Regions from separate parts of the Phreatobacter sp. GW821-FHT04C01 genome, predicted to be linked through region 2. Evidence: predicted binding sites of a transcription regulator. Region 2 holds the regulator's gene; the other holds the start of a gene.
The links. The regulator LexA, encoded in region 2, represses DNA repair genes until DNA is damaged. The targets are predictions, from matches to a motif close to TGTTCNNNNTGTGTTCNG.
Positions count from the first base shown of each region.

Region 1 (11,078 bases), on a different contig from region 2:
GGCCCGCCTGTTCGACGCCCTGCCGGCGCGGGTGACGGCCATCGATGCCGAGCGGCGCTATGTCTATGCCAACCGGGAAGCGCTCGGCCTTTTCGGCTTCCGGCTCGAGGATGTCACCGGCCGGACCATGCGCGATCTGCTCGGTGAAGCCTTCGCCGCGCGGGCCGAGCCGCTTTTCGCCGACCTGGACCAAGGTCTGGCCCGCAGCTGGAGCGACTGGATCGTCTATGGCGACGGGCAGCGGCGCTATGTCGAGCAAACCTATTCGCCCTGCATGGGCCGCGACGGCAAACCGATCGGTTATCTCGCCTTTCTGCGCGATATCACCGAGTTGAAGCTGCGCGAGGATGGGCTGGCGGCCCGTGTCGCGGCACTCGACGCGCGCGAAGCGATCAGCAGCGCCATCATCGCCACCTCGATCGATCCGATCGTGGTGATCGACGAAGGCGGCCAGGTGATCGATTTCAATCCCGCGGCCGTGGTCACCTTCGGTTATCAGAGGGCGGCGGCGGTCGGCCGGCCCTTTGCCGACCTGATCCTGTCGCCCGCGCCGATCGAGGCGGCCGCCGGCATGGCGCGCTATCGGCAGAGCGGGGCCGGCCGGCCGGCGGACCGGCGCATGCAGGTCGAGGCGATGACCGCCGAGGGCGGCGTCTTTCCCGTCGAAATGACCATTTCGGAGATCGCGCTGCCGGAGCGGCGGGTGTTCACCGCCCATATCCGCGACTTGACCCAGGCGCGCCGCACCGAAATGCAGCTCGAGACCCAGCGCGAACGCCTGCATCAGGCCGAGAAGCTTTCCGCCATGGGGTCGCTGCTCGCCGGCGTCGCCCATGAACTGAACAATCCGCTGGCGATCCTGGTCGCGCAATCGACCTTACTGGTGGAGACGTCGCCGAGCCCGGAACTGAAGCGCCGGGCCGAACGGATCCATGCCGCGGCGGAGCGGGCGGGGCGGATCGTCAAGAGCTTTCTCGCCATGGCCCGCCAGCGTCCCGAGCGGCGCGAGCCGGCCAAGCTCAATCTGCTCGCCAAGGCGGCTGTCGACATGCTCGGCTATGGCCTCAGGTCGCATGGCGTCGAGCCGGTTCTGGACCTCGACGCCGAACTGCCCGACGTTCTGGCCGACCACGACTTCCTCGGCCAGGTCATCGCCAATCTCGTCATCAATGCCCAGCAGGCCCTGACCGATCAGCCCGGGCCGCGGCGCATCTTTCTCTCGACGCGCCAGGACCGGGGGCAGGTGCTGCTCGAGGTCGCCGACAACGGCCCGGGCGTCCCGCCGGGCCTGTCGCCACGGATCTTCGAACCCTATTTCACCACCAAGCCTGCGGGCGTCGGCACCGGTATCGGCCTGTCGATCTGCAAGACCGTGGTGGAGGCCCATGGCGGCACGATCGCGCTCGAGATGCGCGAAGGCGGCGGGGCTCGCTTCATCGTCGCGCTGCCGGTGGCGGCCGACGCCGATCTGGCCGAGGCGCAGGCGCCGCCGGAGGCGATCGGGGGCTTCTCGATCCTGGTGATCGATGACGAAACCGATGTCCGAGACAGCCTCGCGGAGATGCTGGAGCTGCTGGGACATCGGGTGCTGCCGGCGCAAACCGCCGGCGAAGCGCTCGAGGGCCAGGCGGCAAGCGCGGCCAACCTGGCCTTTGTCGACCTGCGCATGCCCGGCATGGATGGGCTCAGCGTCCGCGACGCCCTGGTCGCGCGCAACCCCGCGCTCGCCCGGCGGGTCGTGATCATGACCGGCGATGCCGTGGAAGGGCCGGCAACGATACGGCGCCACGCCGGCACGGCCGATATCCCGATGCTCGACAAGCCGTTCGGCCTGGCCGATGTCCGTCGGGTGCTGGCGGCCATGATGTGACGGCCGGGCGGGGGTGGCGGCGCGAGTCTTGCCCGCTCCGAAACCAGCCTCCGCCCGTATGCCGCAAGTCTCGTTAAGCATTCATAAGCCATGACATCGCTGGCCCATGGTCATTTGAATCAGTTTTATAAATGAGTGATTCAGCTTGTAGGCGCCAAGACTCAGGCACACCACATATGGCCGTGAACGAATCATGACTCATCGGAAGTCAGCGATTCGGCCCTGATTCGTTCCGGACTCGTTCTTCCACGGATCCTGCGCGCGAGCGGTACCGAAATGTCACTCATTTCGACTGCCGGCGTGCTACAACCATTCGCCGCCGGGGCCACCCGTGCGGCGTCTTTTGAGCACTGCATGACGTTATCTTTGCCGCCACTGCCCCCTGCCCTGCGTGGGCGCGGGGTCACCGCAGTCCTGGGGCCCACCAATACGGGCAAGACCACGCTCGCCATCGAGCGCATGATCGCCCACCCCTCGGGCATGATCGGGCTGCCGTTGCGGCTGCTCGCGCGCGAGGTCTATGGCAAGCTCGTCGCGCGGGTCGGCGAGAGCCAGGTCGCGCTCATCACCGGTGAAGAAAAGATCAAGCCGGCGGGCGCGCGCTTCTGGGTCTCGACCGTCGAGGCCATGCCGCTCGACCTGGACGTCTCGTTCCTGGCCATCGACGAGGTGCAGATCGCCTCCGATCTCGATCGCGGCCACATCTTTACCGACCGGCTGCTGAACCGCCGCGGCCGCGACGAGACCATGCTGCTGGGCGCCGCCACCATGCGCGGCCTGATCGAAAAGCTGATCCCCGGCACCAATATCGTGACGCGGCCGCGCTTCTCCAACCTGACCTTTGCCGGCGAAAAGAAGATCACCCGCCTGCCCAGGCGCTCGGCGATCGTGGCGTTCTCGGCCGACGAGGTCTATGCCATCGCCGAATTGATCCGGCGCCAGCGCGGCGGCGCCGCCGTGGTGCTGGGCGCGCTGTCGCCGCGCACCCGCAATGCCCAGGTCGAAATGTACCAGTCGGGCGACGTCGACTACCTGATCGCGACCGATGCCATCGGCATGGGGCTCAATCTCGACGTCGAGCATGTGGCCTTCGCGGCCGACCGGAAGTTCGACGGTTACCAGTTCCGCCGGCTCAACCCGGTGGAGTTCGCCCAGGTCGCCGGGCGCGCCGGTCGATCGAGCCGCGACGGCACGTTCGGCACGACGGGACGCTGTCCGCCATTCGAGCCGGAACTGATCCAGGCGCTCGAAGCGCACTCCTTCGACAGCGTGAAAGTGCTGCAATGGCGCAACACCGAGCTCAATTTCTCATCGCTCGACACCCTGCGTGAGAGCCTCGACCGGGTGCCCACCGAGCCCGGTCTGACCCGTTCGCCCATTGCCGAGGACCAGCGCGTGCTGGAACTGGCGGTGCGCGACGACGACGTTCGCGAGCGTGCCAAGGGCAGGGCCGCGGTGTCGAAATTGTGGGACGCCTGCCTCATGCCGGATTATCGCAAGATATCGCTGGCGAGCCATGCGGACCTCGTAACCACCATTTTCGGCTTCCTGACGGGGCGATCCGGGCGAATTCCGTCCGATTGGATCGCCTCCCAGGTGGCCTTCGCCGACCGGATCGATGGCGATATCGACACCCTGTCCAATCGCATCGCCCATATCCGCACCTGGACCTTCGCCGCCAACCGTCCGGACTGGGTCGACGACCCCGTTCATTGGGAAGCGGAAACGCGACGGGTGGAAGACAAATTGTCAGATGCACTGCACGAACGCTTGACGCAGCGCTTCGTCGACCGCAGGACGAGCGTGCTCATGCGGCGCCTAAGGGAAAACACAATGCTTGAGGCCGAGATTACCCGGACCGGAGACGTTACCGTCGAAGGCCAACATGTCGGACGGCTGGACGGCTTCCGCTTCACGCCGGATCCGTCGGCCGGCGACGGCGAGGCCGGCAAGGCATTGCGCGCTGCTGCCTCCAAGGCGCTCGGCGGCGAGATCGATGCGCGGGCCGAAAAGCTCAACAGCTCGGGCGACGAGGCCTTCATCCTGTCGAATGACGGAACCGTGCGCTGGCACGGCGAGGCCGTCGCCAAGCTGGTCGGCGGCGACAGGGTCCTGGCGCCGCGCGTCCGCATCCTGGCCGATGAGCAGCTGAGCGGAACGCCGCGCGACCATGTGCAGGCGCGGCTCGACCTGTGGGTCCATGCCCAGATCGAGAAGCTGCTCGGGCCGGTCACGGCGCTCGAGCGTTCCGAGGAATTGCAGGGGCTGGCCCGCGGCGTCGCCTTCCAGCTCGCCGAGGCGCTCGGCGTGGTCGAGCGGGCGAAGATCTCCGAGGACGTCAAGCAGCTCGACCAGGAAGCCCGCGCTGCCCTACGCAAGCTCGGCGTCCGATTCGGCGCCTATCACATCTACCTGCCGGCGACACTGAAGCCGGCGCCGCGCGGGCTGGCGCTGCAGCTCTATATGCTGAAGGCCGACAAGCTCGAAGCCAAGGGCCTGACCGAACTGCCGGCGCTGGCCGCCTCGGGCCGGACCTCGATCGCGGTCGACCCGGAAATCGACAAGGATCTCTACCGTTTCGTCGGCTTCCGGGCGCTCGGGCCGCGTGCCGTGCGCGTCGACATTCTGGAGCGCCTGGCGGACCTGATCCGTCCGGCACTCGCCTGGCGGCCGGGCACGGCAACGCCGGAGCCGGCTGGCCATTTCCCGGGCGGTGGCTTTACCGCGACGGTCGGGATGACCTCGCTCGTCGGTTGCTCGGGCGAGGATTTCGCCTCGATCCTGAAGGGTCTGGGCTATCGCGTCGACAAACGCCCGGCGCCGGCGCCGAAGGTCGAGGCGGCTCCCGCGGCCGCCGAGCCGGTTGCCGCGGCCGAGCCGGATGAGGCCGTGACGCCCCAGGCGACGGACACTGCTGCCGAGGCAGCGGAGACCGAGACGGTTGCCGATGTCGCCGAGCCGGCCGCAGCCGACCAGGCGGAAACGGCCATCGTGGCCGAGCCGGTCGTCGCGCCGGCTCCGGCCGCCGAGGAACCTGCGCCGGTCGCGGCCTCGGGGCTCGAGGAAGCAGCCACGGCCTATGTTCCCGACACGGCCGAGGCAGCCTCGACGCCCGAGCCGGTGGTTGTTGCCGAGCCTGCGGAAGCGGCAGATGTCACGGCGCCCGTGGCGGTCGAAGCCAAGGCGGCCGAGCCGGTGATGATCGAAGTCTGGCGGCCGGGCGGCCGCATGGACGGCGAGCGGCCGGCGCGTCGCGATTTTCGCAGGGGCGGCGAACGGGGTGGTGAACGTGGCGAGCGCGGCGGCGACAAGCCGGGCGAGCAGGGTCAGCGCCGCGACTTCCGTTCGCGCCATAATGGCCAGCCCCGTGACGGCCAGCCCCGCGACGGCAAGGCGCGCGATGGTCAGCCGCGGGAAGGCCAACCGGCCGGGGCCGAGAAGCGCGAGGGTGGCCCGAATCGCCGGCCGTTCCCGCCGCGTGAAGGTGGTGGCGAAGGTGAACAGCGCGCCGGCGGCCGTCCGCCGCGCCGCGACTTCTCCAAGTTCAAGGACTTCCGCGGCAAGGGTGGCGACGGTGAGCGTCGCGACCGGCCCCAGCGCGACGATCGCCCGGATCATCGCGCCATGCGGCCCGAGCAGGCGCCGCGCAAGGAGCGTGAACCCGATCCGAATTCGCCTTTCGCCAAGCTCCTGGCGCTGAAAGAGGCGATGCAGAAGAAGACCTGACCAAAGGCTTCCCGTTTGAGCGACACGGACAAGCTGCGCATCGACAAATGGTTGTGGTTCGCCCGCGTCGTGAAGACGCGGGCGGCGGCTTCCGCGCTTTGCGAAGACGGCTCGGTGCGGCTGAACGGGGTCCGGGTCGATCAGGCGCACAAGGCGGTCAGGATCGGCGACGTCCTGACCATCGGGCTGCACAACCAGGTCAAGGTGCTGAAGGTGGTGTCGCTCGCCGAGCGGCGCGGCCCCTATAGCGAAGCGCAGCATATCTATGAGGACCAGTCGCCCGAACCGCCGCCGCGCGCGGAATTGCCGTCGCCGGTGGCCGAGCGCGAGACCGGTTCCGGCCGGCCGACGAAGTCCGAACGCCGGGCACTCGATCGTCTGAGGGACGGGGACGATTGAGCGCCGGTAGCGAGCAGATGCCTCTGGTCATCGCCGCGGCTGCTCGCTATTGTTCGGAATAACGAACGAAACGACTGACTTTCAAAACGCCCGCCGAAGCACCCATGGCCCGTGCCGCTCCACGCCCGCCCGTTGACGACATGGCTCGCCGCCAGGCGGACGAGCCGGCGGGCCTGCGCGCCCTGTTCGGGGCCGACGAGCCGCTGGTGCTCGATGCCGGCGTCGCGCTGAGCCCGTTCCAGATCGCCTATCAGACCTACGGCACGCTCAATGCCGAGAAGTCGAATGCCGTGCTGGTCTGCCACGCCCTGACCGGCGATCAGCATGTGGCGAGCGACAATCCGGTCACCGGCAAGCCGGGTTGGTGGGAAATCATGATCGGCCCGGGCAAGCCGATCGATACCAACCGCTATTTCGTCATCTGCTCCAACGTGCTGGGCGGTTGCATGGGCACGACCGGCCCGGCCTCGACCGACCCGACGACCGGCGAGGCCTATGGCCTGACCCTGCCGCTCATCACCATTCCCGACATGGTGCGGGCCCAGGCCATGCTGGTGAAACGGCTCGGCATCGACAATCTGTTCTGCGTGCTGGGTGGCTCGATGGGCGGCATGCAGGTGCTGCAATGGGCCGCCGAATACAAGGACATGGTGTTTTCCGCCTTGCCGATCGCCACCTCGGCCAAGCATTCGGCGCAAAACATCGCGTTTCACGAGGTCGGCCGCCAGGCCATCATGGCCGATCCGCAATGGCGCGGCGGCCGCTACCTGGCCGAGGCGACCCGGCCCGCCGCGGGCCTCGCGGTGGCGCGCATGGCTGCCCACATCACCTATCTCTCCGACATGGCGCTGCACCGGAAATTCGGCCGCCGGTTCCAGGACCGGGACGCGCCGACCTTTTCGTTCGACGCGGATTTCCAGGTCGAAAGCTACCTGCGTTACCAGGGTGAAGCTTTCGTCGAGCGTTTCGATGCCAACAGCTATCTCTACGTGACCCGGGCGATGGATTATTTCGACATCGCCGCCGACCATGGCGGCTCGCTCGCCAAGGCCTTTGCCGGCACCAGGACACGGTTCTGCATCGTCTCGTTCACCTCCGACTGGCTGTTTCCGACCGCCGATTCGCGCCAGGTCGTGCATGCCCTGAACGCCGCGGGCGCCTCAGTCTCGTTTGCCGAGATCGCGTCCGACAAGGGCCATGACGCCTTCCTGCTCGACGAGCCGGAGCTGTTCGCCATCACCCGCGGCTTTCTGGAGGCGGCGGCGCGTGCCCGCGGCCTGGAGGACCCGAGCCGCCGATGAGTGCCGATCTCACCATGACCGCCAAGGCCGATGGCATTCGGCCGGATTACCTGCATGTCGCCAGCATGATCGAGCCTGGCTCCAAGGTGCTGGACGTCGGCTGCGGCGACGGCGGCCTGCTGAAGCTCTTGCGCGATCAGAAAGGCGTCGACGGCCGCGGCATCGAATTGTCGCGCGAGGGCGTCAATGACTGCGTCGCCGCCGGCCTCGCGGTGATCCAGGGCGATGCCGATACCGATCTCGCCTTCTACCCTGACGCCTCCTTCGACGTGGTGATCCTGTCGCAGACCATTCAGGCGACACGGGCGCCGCGCGTGGTGCTCGAGCACATGCTGCGCATCGGCAAGCGGGTGATCATCTCGTTTCCGAATTTCGGCCATTGGCGCCTGCGCCTGCAGCTGCTGACGCGCGGGCGCATGCCGGCCAGTGAAAACCTGCCTTATCGCTGGTACGACACGCCCAATATCCATTTCTGCACGATCCGCGACTTCGTCGACCTGGTGCGCGAGGTCGACGCGATCATCGAACGTTCGACGGCGCTCGACTGGCATGGCCGTGAGGTCAGGGTGAACGCGCCCTGGTGGTTCTGGAACCTGTTCGGCGAGCAGGGCGTGTTCAAGCTCCGGCGCAAGGACTGACGGAGCGGCCGGTCACGCCGCCAGGCTCCGGCAGAGGCCGATCAGCCGGTCGACCTCGTCCTCGGTGTTGTAATAGTGCGGCGAGGCGCGCACCACCGGCGGCAGATGCCGCGCCTCGGCGTCGAGCCGCGTGCTGGACGGGTTGGAGACGCCAATGGTGATGCCGGCAGCCTCGGCCGCCTTGACCACGGCAACCGCGTCCTGGCCCTCGACGGTGAAGCTGACAATGGCCGAGGGATTGCGGCCGAGATCGCGAATGACGACGCCGGGGATCGCGGCGAGACCTGCGCGCAACTGCCCGGACAACAGGCGGGCGCGCGCCTCGATCCGGTCGAGGCCGAGGGCCAGCGCATAGTCGACGGCGACGCCGAGGCCCATGCGCGCCGCGTAATTGTTTTCCCAGCTCTCGAAGCGGCGGGCATCGCTGCGCAGTTCATAGCGATCGCGCGCCACCCAGACCGCGGCGAAATGGTCGATCATCGGCGGCTCGATGCGCGCGATCAGGTCTTTCCGGACATAAAGGAAACCGGTGCCGCGCGGGCCGCGCAGGAACTTGCGGCCGGTGGCGGCGAGCAGGTCGCAGCCGATGGCCTCGACATCGACGGGCATCTGGCCGACGGCCTGGCAGGCGTCGAGCAAATAGGTGATGCCATGAGCACGCGCGATGCGGCCGACCGCGGCGGCAGGATTGGTCAGGCCGCCATTGGTCGGCACCCAGGTGATGGCGATCAGCTTGACCCGGTCGTCGATCATTCGCTCGAGCGCGGCGACATCGAGCTCGCCGGTCGCGTCGCTCGGCACGACGTCGATGACCGCGCCGGTGCGGCGGGCGACCTGGAGATAGGCGACATAGTTCGCCGCATATTCGGCTTCCGCGGTCAGGATCCGGTCGCCGGCCCGGAAGCTCAGGCCGTAGAAGGCCATTTGCCAGGCAACGGTGGCGTTTTCCATCAAGGCGATTTCGACCGGCGACGCGTTGATGAGCCGGGCTACCGAGCCATAGACCGCGTCGAGCCGTTCGGCCTCACGTTCGGCCGCCGCATAACCGCCGATCTCGGCTTCGAGGTCGAGATGGCGCTTCTGCGCTTCGACCACGGGGATCGGCATGAGCGCGGCGCCGGCATTGTGGAAATAGACCCGGCGGCTGGCCGCCGGCGTGTCGGCGCGGATCTTGTCGATGTCCAGCAATGACATGGGCCAAGCTCCTCGGAGATCGGATCAATAAGTTCCAGGATATTGGCCGCCATCGACCAGAATGCTCTGGCCGGTGATGAAGCCGGCATGGGCGGAGCAGAGGAAGGCGATGGTGGCGCCGATTTCGGAGGCCTCGCCGTAGCGCCCGGCCGGGTTCTGCGCGCCCCGCTCGGCCCAGATGTCGTCGAAGGAGCGGCCGGTCATTTCGGTCAGCTTCTCGACATGATGTTTCTGCGCATCGGTGGCGATGATGCCGGGCAGGACATTGTTGATGGTCACGCCCTTGGCCACCGTCTGGCGGGCGAGGCCGCCGACGAAGCCGACCAGGCCGGAGCGCGCGCCGTTGGACAGGCCCATCTCGGCCTGCGGGATCTTGACCGAACGCGATACGATATTGACGACCCGGCCGAAGCCGCGCGCCATCATGCCGTCGACGGTCGCCTTCATCAGCTCGATCGGCGCCAGCATCATCGAATCGATCGCCGCGATCCAGTCGGCGCGGGTCCAGTCGCGGAAATCGCCGGGCGCCATGCCGTCGGCATTGTTGATCAGAATGTCCGGGGCCGGGCAGGCGGCGAGCAATGCGGCGCGGCCGGCCTCGCTGGTCACGTCGCCCGAGACGGCGGTCACCGGCACGCCGAATCGGGCGCGGATCGCGGCGGCGGCGGTTTCAAGTCTTTGCGGATTGCGCGCCAGGATGGTCAGCGCCACCCCTTCGGCGGCCAGAAATTCCGCGGCGGCGCGACCCATGCCGCGGCTGCCGCCGCAGACGATCGCCGATTTGCCCTGCAATCCAAGATCCATGGCTGCAAGTCATAAAGCGGGCTTGGCGAAATGTCTCGCCGGCGGGCGCGGATCAGCTCGGCATTATTGGTGTCAAAGCACTGATCTCGATGAGTTTCTTGATCTCCGGTCGGCACGAGCCGCAATTGGTGCCGGCCTTCAGCGCCCGGCCGACCGCATCGACGTCGCAGGCACCGCCCGCGATCGCCGCCTTGATGGCGGTCAGGCCGACGGCAAAACAGGCGCAGACGGTCGGGCCGCTATCGGCCAGACCGTCGGGCGAGCGTCCCGACAGCAGCGCCTTGCGCGCCAGGGGCGACAGTTCGGTTGCGCCGAACTGCGCTGAGATCCAGGACCAGGCCGGCCGGCCGCCGGCGGCGACGAAGATGACGGCCTCCAACCGGGCTTCGTCGAAGATCGCCGCGCGATAGATCCCGCGGGCCAGGTCATGCATTTCGCTGACGATGCCGCCGGAAGGTTTCAAGCGGGCGGCGACCACCGCCCCGTCCAGGCCTTCCGGCGCCGAGAACACGGTTCCAAACCCGCCGGCGACGGCCGCGCGCGCCCAGCGCGTGCCCTCGGGCAGGGTGACGGCGCGGCGCGACAGGATAAAACCTTCGAGACCCGAGGCCACGCGCCTGACGGCGGCCGGCGTCGCCTTCATTTCCGGCTGGCCGGAGAACGGGTCGACGGCGGGCTGGACCAGGGCGCCGATCCGGCCATGACTGGCGGTCTCGGCGGTCCAGTGGATCGGCGCGAAGAGCGACCCTCGCGCCTGGCCCGGGTCGATCGCGACGCGCAGGGTCACCGTGCCGTGGGCTGTCGAAATCTCGGCGAAATCACTTGCCGCCAGACCGGCCGCCGCGGCGTCCGCGGGGTGGATCTCGACACAGGGCTCGACGGCATGACGGCTAAGCGTCGGCGCCTTGCCGGTGCGCGTCATCGTGTGCCAATGGTCGCGCATCCGGCCGGTATTGAGGAGATAGGGCCGGGCGGCATCCGGTTCGGCCGTCAGGCCGGGCGCCGCGATGGCGACGAAGCGGGCCTTGCCGTCGGGCGTGAAGAAGCCGCCATTGGCGAAGAAGCGTTTATCGGCGGTATCCTCGGGGCGGCGTACCGGCCATTGCACCGGCTGGAGCGTTTCGAATTCCGCGTCCGAGATGCGGG
Region 1 is NZ_JBWKTP010000001.1:283,744-294,821, forward strand. Features, by position in the region: gene AC07WJ_RS01400 (PAS domain S-box protein) at 1-1,870, shown strand, start outside; gene AC07WJ_RS01405 (helicase-related protein) at 2,225-5,596, shown strand; gene AC07WJ_RS01410 (RNA-binding S4 domain-containing protein) at 5,612-5,995, shown strand; gene metX (homoserine O-acetyltransferase MetX) at 6,136-7,296, shown strand; gene metW (methionine biosynthesis protein MetW) at 7,311-7,934, shown strand; gene AC07WJ_RS01425 (aminotransferase class V-fold PLP-dependent enzyme) at 7,947-9,122, opposite strand; gene AC07WJ_RS01430 (SDR family oxidoreductase) at 9,153-9,932, opposite strand; gene AC07WJ_RS01435 (molybdopterin-dependent oxidoreductase) at 9,985-11,078, opposite strand, start outside.
Region 1: the regulator LexA is predicted to act here: its motif matches at 2,099-2,116, upstream of AC07WJ_RS01405 (helicase-related protein).

Region 2 (11,078 bases):
CTGGACGACCGTGCCGGATGTCGGCGCTTTGCGCATCCTGCCGGAGATGCTGAAGCTCTATCGGGGCGGCGACGACCATCTCCTGCGCGGCATTGCCGGCCTGTTCGAGCGGCAAGGCTTCCGGCTGCTGGCGGCCCAGGACGTCGCGCCCGAACTGCTCATGCCGTTGGGGTCGCTGTCGCGCTGCCAGCCGAACCATCAGGACCTCTTGGACATTACCCAGGCGCTGGCGGCGATCCATGCGCTCGGTCCCTACGATGTCGGTCAGGGCATGGTGATCGGCGCCAAGCGCGTGGTTGCGGTCGAAGGCGCGGAAGGCACCGACGGCATGCTCGAGCGCTGCGCCGCGATGCGCGTCTCGGGCCGGCTGAAATGGAGCGGTGCCAGCGGCATCCTGGTCAAGGCGCCGAAACCCGGCCAGGACCACCGCATCGACATGCCGGCGATCGGCCCCGCGACAGTGGAGAAGGCGGCCGCAGCGGGCTTGCGCGGCATCGCGGTGGTCGCGGGTTCGACGCTGATGGTCGAGCCCCAGGAGATCGTCCGCCTGGCCGACAAACATGATCTGTTCGTCGTCGGTGTCGATGCCGGGATCGAGCGTAGCGATGGCTGAATGTTTTCATGACTGAGACTGGCCGCCCGCTCGACGTTTTCATCATTGCCGGCGAGGAGTCGGGCGATCAGCTCGGCGCCCACCTGATGGACGCCTTGTCGGCGCTGGCGCCGGCGGGCGCCCGGTTTCGCGGCGTCGGCGGCCCGCGCATGGCCGAGCGCGGCCTGGCGTCACGCTTCCCGATGTCGGACATCGCCCTGTTCGGCATCACCTCGATCATCGCCCATATCCCGACCATCCTGCGCCGGGTGCGCGAGACGGTCGCGGCGCTGAAGGCCAGTCCGCCCGACGTGCTGGTGCTGATCGACTGTCCCGGCTTCAACCGGCGGGTCGGCCGTGCCATCCGCAAGATCAGGGCGGACATCCCCACCGTCTTCTATGTGTCGCCGACGGTCTGGGCCTGGCGGCCGCGGCGGGCGGCCGAGATGCGGCCCTATGTCGACCACCTCCTGGCGTTGCTGCCGTTCGAGCCGGCAATCCACGCCCGGCTCGGCGGCCCGCCGACGACCTATGTCGGTCACCCGATTTCCGAGCGGATCGCCGATATCAGGCCGGATGCCGTCGAACAGGAGCGCCGCGACGGCGCGCCGCCGCGCGTCCTGGTGCTGCCTGGCAGCCGCCGGCTCGAAATCGCACGGCTGGCGCCGCTGTTCGGCGCGACGCTCGCCAAGGTGCGGGACATGGTCGGCCCGATGGACCTGGTGCTGCCGGCGGTGCCGCACCTGCGTGGCCAGATCGAGCAGGCCATCGCCGGCTGGCCGCTGAAGCCGCGGGTGATCGATACGGAGACCGAGAAATTCGAGGCGTTCCGCACGGCGCGCGCGGCGCTCGCCTGTTCGGGCACGGTCACCCTGGAGCTGGCGGTCGCCGGCATCCCGCAGGTGGTGGCCTATCGCACGGGCTGGCTGGAGGCGCAGATCGCGCGCCGGCTGATCACCGCGGAAACGGCGGTGCTCGCCAACCTGGTGCTCCGAGACACCGTCGTTCCCGAGTTCCTGCAGGAATATGGATCGGTCGAGACCATTGCGCCGGCACTGGCCGCCGTGATCACCGATACGGCGCAGCGCCGGGCCCAGCTCGAAGCCTTCGCGAAGCTCGACACCATCATGGCCTTCGACGGCGAAGATCCGAGCCTCAGGGCCGCCAAGGTCGTGCTCGAGACGATCGAGGCGAGGCGGGCAGGGCGCGTGGCGGCCTGAAGGGGCTGCGGTCCTCAGCGCGGATCTGCACTGCTCGCGCTTCAGACCATGGGACAAGCGGAGCGGCGGCTTTATCCGGTAGTCTTCCCTCTGCGGCATTTCTCGTCTTGGCCGGGCTTGTCCCGACCATCCACGAATTCAGCCCTGTTGGTCCCAAGGCAGACCTCATCGGACTTGCGCCCCCGGCCGTGGCAAGGCGCTCGCGACGAGATTGGGCGAAACCATCGCACACAGCAGAAGTCGTGGATGCCCGGGACAAGCCCGGGCAAGACGATGCGTTGAGCGCACGCTTTGCCTGGCCACGGCACGCATCCCGCGCCTGGCGGTGCCAGCCCGCGTTCGCGCTTTACCAGCCCAATCCAAGACGCCTGTTCCCCAAACAAAAAACGGGGCGCTCGAGGCGCCCCGTTTCATTCAAGTCCTGATCGGTCGGGCTTACTTGCGCCGGGAGATCGGCACGAAGTCGCGGCGCGGGGCGCCGGTATAGAGCTGGCGCGGACGGCCGATCTTCTGCTCGGGATCCTCGATCATTTCCTTCCACTGGGCGATCCAGCCGGCGGTGCGCGCCAGCGCGAACAGCACGGTGAACATGGTGGTCGGGAAGCCCATCGCCTTCAGCGTGATGCCCGAATAGAAGTCGATGTTCGGATAGAGCTTCTTCTCGATGAAATAGTCGTCGTGCAGCGCGATGCGCTCGAGCTCGATGGCGACGTCCAAGAGCGGGTCGTCCTTGATGCCAAGCTCGCCGAGCACTTCGTGGCAGGTCTTCTGCATGATCTTGGCGCGCGGGTCGTAGTTCTTGTAGACCCGGTGACCGAAGCCCATCAGGCGGAACGGATCGTTCTTGTCCTTGGCCTTGGCGATGAATTTCGGAATGTTGTCGACATGGCCGATCTCGCCGAGCATTTTCAGCGCGGCTTCGTTGGCGCCGCCATGCGCCGGGCCCCAGAGGCAGGCAATGCCGGCGGCGATGCAGGCAAAGGGATTGGCGCCCGACGAACCGGCGAGACGCACGGTCGAGGTCGAGGCGTTCTGCTCGTGATCGGCGTGCAGGATGAAGATCCGGTCCATGGCGCGGGCCAGCACCGGGTTCGGCTTATATTCCTCCGCCGGCACGGCGAAGCACATGTTCAGGAAGTTCGAGGAGTAGTCGAGATTGTTCTGCGGATACACGAAGGGCTGGCCGATCGTGTATTTATAGGCCATGGCCGAGAGCGTCGGCAGCTTGGCGATCAGGCGGATCGACGACACCATGCGCTGGTGCGGATCGGCGATGTCGAGGGAGTCGTGATAGAAGGCAGACAGCGCGCCGACGGCGGCGACCATGACGGCCATCGGATGGGCGTCGCGCCGGAAGCCCTGGAAGAAGCGCGACATCTGGTCGTGCACCATGGTGTGGCGCGTGACGCGATAATCGAAATCGGCCTTCTGGGCAGCCGTCGGCAGCTCCCCGTACAGCAAGAGGTAGCAGGATTCCAGGAAGTCGCCGTGCTCGGCCAGCTGTTCGATCGGGTAGCCGCGATAGAGCAGGACGCCCTCGTCGCCGTCGATATAGGTGATCTGGCTCTCGCAGCTCGCGGTCGAGGTGAAGCCCGGATCATAGGTGAACATGCCGGTCTGGGCGTAAAGCTTGGCGATATCGACCGTCGAAGGGCCGATCGTCCCGTCCGAAACCGGGAACTGCACCGTCTTGTCGCCGTAGGTCAAAGTGGCCGACTTAGAGTTGGCGGACATTGGCAACCTCTTGAATTTCCACAATGAATATCGTGTGCACGTGCGAAATGACCAAGTCCGGCCAGCCGACGGGCCATGACCGTTCGGATAGCCCGTTTTTGGGGGCCGGGCAAGCGCCGGGCCCGCGCGTGGCAACTACCTACGACACAGGTATGAGATCAACACTTGGAGAGCCCGGCGCGGCGCCGATCAGCCGGTTGCCTGATCGGCGATGCGGGCCAGGCTTTCGTCGCGGCCGAGCACGGCGAGCACGTCGAAAATGCCCGGTGACGTGGTGCGTCCGGTCAGCGCCACCCGCAGGGGCTGGGCCAATGCACCGAGCTTGATGCCCTTGGCTTCGACCTCGGCGCGCACCGCCGCATCGGCGGCCTCGGCCGACCATTCCGGCAGGGCCGAAAGCCGCTGGTGGATGGCGGCCAGATGGGCGCGCGCCTCGCCGGTCAGCAGGGTTGCGGCCTTGGCTTCGATCGGCAGCGGTCGCTTGACGGTGATGAAGGCGGCGCCGTCGATCAGTTCGAGCACGGTCTTGGCGCGCTCCTTCAGGCCGGGCATGGCCTTCAGCAACTGGGCGCGCACGGCCGGCGTCAGGCTCGCGGCGATCGCGGCCCCTTGCGGAATGTGCGGCAGGATGTCGTCGATCGCCTGGATCAGCCTGCTGTCGTCGGCATTGCGGATATAGTGGCCGTTGGTCGCCTCGAGCTTGGCAAAATCGAAGCGCGCCGCCGAGCGGCCGACCGAGCCGAGGTCGAAAGCCTCGATCATCTCTTCGGTCGAAAAGATCTCCTGGTCGCCATGGCTCCAGCCGAGCCGCACCAGGTAGTTGCGCAGGGCTTCGGGCAGATAGCCGAGGGCGCGATAGGCGTCGACGCCGAGCGCGCCGTGGCGCTTCGACAGCTTGGCGCCGTCCGGCCCGTGGATCAGCGGGATATGGGCCATGGCCGGCACGGTCCAGCCGAGCGCCTCGTAGATCTGGGTCTGGCGGGCCGCATTGGTCAGGTGGTCGACGCCACGGATGATATGGGTGATGTCCATGTCATGGTCGTCGACGACCACCGCATGCATATAGGTCGGCGTGCCGTCGGAGCGCAGCAGCACGAGATCGTCGAGATCCTTGTTGGGGATCACCACGCGGCCCTGGACCAGGTCATTGACGACGGTCTCGCCGTCCTGGCGGGCCCGGAGCCGGATCACCGGCTTGACGCCGGCCGGGGCCTCGGCGGGATCGCGATCGCGCCAGCGGCCGTCATAACGCGGCGGCCGGCCCTCCTTCATGGCGAGCTCGCGCATGGCGTCGAGCTCTTCCGGCGTCGCGTAGCAATAATAGGCCTTGCCGGCGGCCAGCAGTTCACGCGCGACCGCGGCGTGGCGATCGGCGCGGGCGAACTGATAGATCGTCTGGCCGTCCCCTTCCAGGCCGAGCCAGGCGAGGCCGTCCAGGATCGCGCCGATGGCCTCCTGGGTCGACCGCTGGCGGTCGGTATCCTCGATGCGCAGCAGCATCTTGCCGCCGGTCTTCTTGGCATAAAGCCAATTGAACAGCGCGGTGCGGGCGCCGCCAATGTGCAGGAAGCCGGTCGGGGAGGGAGCGAAGCGGGTGACGACCGTCATGATTCATCCGAAGACGACAGAGTGCGCGGGAGCGCGATAGTCTTACTATCGCGAGGGGCGTGCCTGTAGCACGCCCGGCACGGTTTGGGGAACCGCGATTGCCTGCCCTTTGTGGCGGAGCGAAGGCGGCGAAGGACCTGTTGGGGGGCGAACGTGAGGGCGCGCGCGCAAGCCATTGCCGCAGCCATCGGGCAGGGGGCCCGGCCGGCCATGTCGGGCGGCCTGCGCGGCCTGTTCGACGACTGCCTGGAACGGGCGGCCGAGTGGTTCGCGCTCGAGCAGGAACGCGGCCGCGCCTTCCTGTTCCTGCCGGTCGCCTATGGCGCCGGGATCCTGCTCTATTTCTCCACCGCCGACGAGCCGAGCCTGTGGGCGCCCTTTGTCGTGGCCGGGCTTCTGGGCGTTCTGGCCTACCGGATCCGGGACCGCCGGCTCGCCTTTCTCGCGGCCGTCGCGCTGGCGGCGGTCGCCGCGGGTTTTGCCGCCGCGACCTTGCGCACCGCCATCGCCGGTCATCCCGTGCTCGCCGCCGAGACCGGCGCGGTGACCATTACGGGCTGGGTCGAAGTTTTCGAGCGGCGCGAGAATGGCGACCGGCTGACCCTGCGTGTCGTCAAGGCCGAGCCGGCGCTGGCCCAGCCGCCGGAGCGGGTACGCGTCACCAGCCGGCGCGCCACGGGCGCGCAGACGGGGGCCGCCCTGAGCCTCATGGTCCGGCTTCGGCCGCCGGCCGATCCGCCCGGGCCCGGTCTCTACGATTTCGGCCGCGACGCCTTCTTCAACGGCATCGGCGCCAGCGGTTTCGTCATCGGGCAGGTCCGGCGGGTCGAGCTCGGCGAAGCGCCGCTCGGCGTCCGGCTCCGAACCCAGCTCGACCGGGTCCGCACGACCATCAGCGAGCGCATCCGCGCCGCCATTCCCGGCCATGCCGGCGCGGTCGCCGACGCCCTGGTCACCGGCAAGCGCGACGGCATTCCCGAGGGGCTGAACGATGCCATGCGAGCGGCCGGCACCTATCACATCCTGTCGATCTCGGGCTTCCACATGGCGCTGGTCGCGGCGCTGGTCTTCGTCGCGGTGCGCGGCTCCCTGGCCCTGGTCCCGTCGCTCGCCCTGAACCGCCCGGTGAAGGCCTGGGCGGCCTTCATCGCACTTGTCGTTTCGACCGCCTATCTGGTCATCTCCGGCGGCGAGGTCGCCACCCAGCGCTCCTGGATCATGATCGCGGTGGTGCTGATCGGCGTCATGCTCGGGCGCGGCGCGCTGACGCTGCGAACCCTGGCGCTGGCCGCGCTGCTGGTGCTGACGCTCGCGCCGGAAAGCCTGCTCGGCCCGAGTTTCCAGATGTCGTTCGCGGCGACCCTCGCGCTGGTCTCCGGTTATGCCATGCTCCGGCCCTGGGCCGAACACCATGCCGGCGACCGGCGCGGCCTCGGCCGAGGCCTGCTGGCGCTCAGCAACGGCGTCGCCGGCCTCGCCATGAGCTCCTTCGTCGCCTCGCTCGCCACCACGCCCTACGCGGCCTACCACTTCAACCAGATCCAGCTCTACGGCGTGCCCGGCAATCTGCTGGGCGCGCCGATCGTCGAATTCGTCACCATGCCGCTGGAGATCCTGGCCCTGCTGCTCTGGCCGCTCGGCCTCGACCGGCCGGTCTGGGTGCTGGTCGGCTGGAGCGTCGACCTGTTCGTCAGGGTGGCCGAATGGGTCGCATCCTGGCCGGGCGGCAAGCTCGAAGTGCCGACCTTCGGCCCGCTGCCGCTCGGGCTCCTGTCGATGGGGCTGATCTGTCTCGCCATGCTGTCGACGCCGCTGAGGCTGATCGGCATTCCCCTCGCGGCCCTCGGGCTTGCCATCGCGCCGCTCAGGGAGCGGCCGCTGATCGCCGTGGATGCCGAAGGTCTGACGGTTGCCGTGCGCGCCGGCGACGGGCGCTATCGCGCGCTGTCGCCGCGTGCCAACCGTTTCACCCTGCAGCGCTGGCTGGCGGCCGATGCCGACCCGCGGCTGGCCTCCGACCAGACGCTCATCGCCGGCGTGCTCTGCGACGCGGTGGGATGCGCCATGGCGCTGCCGCAGGGCGGGCGGATCGCCTATGCGCGCGACCCGGAGGCGCTCGCCGATGATTGCCGCGAAGCGCGCATCGTGGTGACCCGTTTCAGCGTGCCGGCGGATTGCCGGGCAACGGTCCTCGACCTGCGCGGCCTGCCATGGACCGGCGCCGTCGCCTTGTTTGTAGCCGGCGAAGGTTATCGGGTCGAGACCGGCCGCGATCCGGCGAGCCGGAGGCCATGGTTTCGTCCGCGCCCAGCCGGGCAGGCGATTGCCCTGATCAGGCCGGCCGGGGCTGCCGCCGTGGCCAGGCCGGTTCAGCCGGCGTCCGAGACCGAGGCTCCGGACGAGCCGGATCCGGACCGGTGACATCGGCTCAGTAGCGTCGGATCAGGCCGACGAGCTTGCCTTGGATCCGCACCCGGTCAGGGCCGAGAACGCGGGTTTCATAGGCTGGATTGGCGGCCTCCAGCGCGATCGACGTGCCGCGCTTGCGCAGGCGCTTCAAGGTCGCCTCCTCGTCGTCGATCAGGGCAACGACGATATCGCCGGTCTCGGCGGAATCGGTCTTGCGGACCAGCGCCAGGTCGCCTTCGAGGATGCCGGCCTCGATCATCGAATCGCCGCGCACCTCGAGTGCGTAATGTTCGCCGCGCGTGAGCATTTCCGGCGGCACCGAAATGGTGTTGATGCGGTTCTCGATCGCTTCGCGCGGCACGCCCGCGGCGATCCGGCCCATGACCGGCACCGAGACCGGCATGACCGCGTCGTCTTCGGTGGCGGGGGGCCGTGCGCGGCCGAGCGAACCTTCGATGACGCTGGGGGCGAAGCGCTGCCGGGCCGGGCCGGCCGATTGCTCGGGCTGCTTGATGACCTCGAGCGCGCGGGCGCGGTTCGGCAGGCGGCGGATGAAGCCGCGTTCTTCCAGCGCCGTGATCAGCCGGTGAATGCCGGATTTGGACTTCAGGTCCAGCGCTTCCTTCATCTCGTCGAACGAGGGCGGCACGCCACTTTCCTTCAGCCGTTCCTGGATGAAGCGGAGAAGTTCGTGTTGCTTGCGTGTCAGCATCGGGTGCTCGTCCCCTGGATGTGATCGGCCCGACTCGCTCGAACAGATCATGAACAGTCCCTATCTGTTCTTTATGTGTTCCGCAAGCGTTGATATTTCGTGAAGTATTCGGGATCGGCGCGCGACGGCTGGCGATGCCCGGCCGGTCGCGTCCGGTTGCATGGGCGGCAATGTGCGCCGGGCAGGCCGCTTCCAGATGAACGATTCAGAGCGTTTCGCGCAACCCGATGAAGTCGCGAGCGATTTTCCCGAAGCTCTGCGCTGGATGAGAAGACAGTGTCCCGCCAACCATGTCATGTCTCGGCTCAATCGGGGTGCAAAACCCGCAAGGACGAGGTGGGGCAGTCGGGAATGAATGCGCGGCGGAATGGGACCGGGCTCGATGCCGCGTTTCCGGCGGGGATCTCTGCGTCCAGGATGGTGCGGCCGGCTTCGGGCGGTCGTGCGTGGCTGCGCCATTCGGTCTCCGTCGCGGCGCTCTGTGCCGCCATGGTGCCGCTTGCGGGCGGCGCGGGACGCGGCCAGACCTTGCCGACCGGTGGCAGCGTCGCCACCGGTTCGGCCACGATAGCGCCGGCCGGCAGCGGCACCCTGACCATCAACCAGACCTCGCAGCGCGCCGTCATCAACTGGAATTCGTTCTCGGTCGGCCAGGGTGGAACGGTGTCGTTCCAGCAGCCGAACAGCACATCGGCGACATTGAACCGGGTCACCGGCGCGACCTCCTCGACGATCGCCGGCCAGGTGCAGGCGAACGGACAGGTCTACCTGGTCAATCCGAACGGCATCCTGATCACGCCGAGCGGCTCGGTCGACACGGCCGGCTTCACCGCCTCGTCGCTCGATACGGGCAATGACGACTTCATGGCCGGCCGCGGTCGCTATGTCGGCAATGGCCGCTCCGCCGATGTCACCAACCAGGGCCGGATTCGTGTCCGGGGCGGCGGCGACGCGGTGCTGATCGGCGGGCGCGTCACCAATGAGGGCACGATCAGTGCCAATGGCGGCCGGGTTGGCCTCGGCTCGGGCGAACGGATCTCGGTCGATGTCGAGGGCGACGGCTTCCTGACGGTCGCGGTGCCGACAGCCGATACCGACCGGACGCGCGCGCTGATCCGCCAGACCGGCCGGATCAATGCGGCCGGCGGCCGGGTCGAAGCGCGTGCGGCGACCAGTGCGGACGTTGCCCGCGCGGCGATCCAGCTCGGCGGCACGATCGAGGCCGGCGGCGTGGCGCAGACCAGTTCGGGGGTCCGGTTCGGCGATCAGGCCGCCGCGCCGGCGCCGGGCAGGACCGGCCACGCGGCATCGCATGGCGCGGTCGGCGGTTCCGGGCGACCGGCGCGGGCGTCCAACGGCATGGACAGGCGCTCCGGTCAAAGGCCCGCGGTGACGCGGCCGGCGGGCACGGTGGTGGTCGATGGCGGCGCCGGCGGCCGGGTGTCGGTCACGGGCAAGGTCAATGTCTCCAGCCCGACGCAGGTGGGCGGGGCGATCACCATCACCGGCCGGGCGATCGATCTTTCCGGGGCGCGGCTCGATGCCTCCGGCGCGACCGGCGGCGGCCAGGTCCGCATTGGCGGCGACTATCAGGGCAGCGGGCCGCTGCAGCGCGCCGAGACCGTCTCGGTGGATGCGGCGACGGTGATCCGCGCCGACGCCACCACGCGCGGCGACGGCGGCCGGGTGATCATCTGGTCGGACCAGCAGACGCGTTTTGCCGGCACGATTTCCGCACAGGGCGGCGGGCAGGGCGGTGATGGCGGTTTCGCCGAGGTGTCCGGCAAGGCGACCTTGTCCTTCACGGGGCTCGCCGATCTGCGCGCCGCGCATGGCCGTTTCGGCACGCTGCTGCTCGATCCCTATAACGTCACCATCTCGAACGATCCGGATGCCAACCAGTCCGGCTTCACCGCCACCGGCGACAACAGCGTCATCAATGCCGGGACGCTGCAGAACCAGTTGGCCCTTTCCAATGTCACGATATCCACGGGATCGGGGGGCTCGCAGGCCGGCGACATCACCATCGCCGCCCCGCTGGTCTGGTCGTCGGGATCGATCCTGACGCTGAGCGCCTATCATTCGATCGCGGTCAACGCGAACCTCTTCATCACCGGCGCAGGCGGCCTGGCCTTCAACACCAACCAGGGTGGGTCCGGCGGCACGCTGTCCTTCGCCTTCGGCGCCGGCACGAACTATATCGGCACGCCGCATACCGGCCAGTCGCTGTCGATCAACGGGCAGAGCTACACGCTCATCTATGACGTCAACGAGTTGCAGGCGATCAATTCCAACCTGAACGGCCGCTACGCGCTGGCGCGCCCGATCGACGGCGGACCGACGGCGAGCTGGAACGGCGGCCTCGGCCTGGTCGCGCTCGGCATGGACAGCAATTCGAACATCCAGAACGGCGGCAACGGCTTCAACGGCACGTTCGAGGGGCTCGGCAACGTCATCTACAATCTGAACGTCCGGCAGATCCCGACCAATTATGTCGGCCTGTTCGGCTTTATCGGGACGTCGGGCGTCGTCAGCAATGTCGGCCTGCGCAATGTCACCATCAGCGGGCAGGACAACACTGGCGCCATCGCCGGCGTCAACCGCGGCACCATCACGCGGGCCTGGGCCGACGGCAAGGTCGACGGAACGTTCAACACCGGCGGCCTCGTCGGCTACAATCTGGGCACGATCAGCCAGTCGTTCTCCAATGCGGGCGTCACCGCGCGGGATCGCAACAATATCGGCGGCCTCGTGGGCCGGAACGACGGCACGCTCAGCCAGGTCTATGCGACGGGCGGGGTGA
Region 2 is NZ_JBWKTP010000004.1:292,293-303,370, forward strand. Features, by position in the region: gene AC07WJ_RS17340 (LpxI family protein) at 1-613, shown strand, start outside; gene lpxB (lipid-A-disaccharide synthase) at 622-1,812, shown strand; gene gltA (citrate synthase) at 2,248-3,546, opposite strand; gene gltX (glutamate--tRNA ligase) at 3,736-5,154, opposite strand; gene AC07WJ_RS17360 (ComEC/Rec2 family competence protein) at 5,308-7,575, shown strand; gene lexA (transcriptional repressor LexA) at 7,583-8,275, opposite strand; gene AC07WJ_RS17370 (beta strand repeat-containing protein) at 8,765-11,078, shown strand, end outside.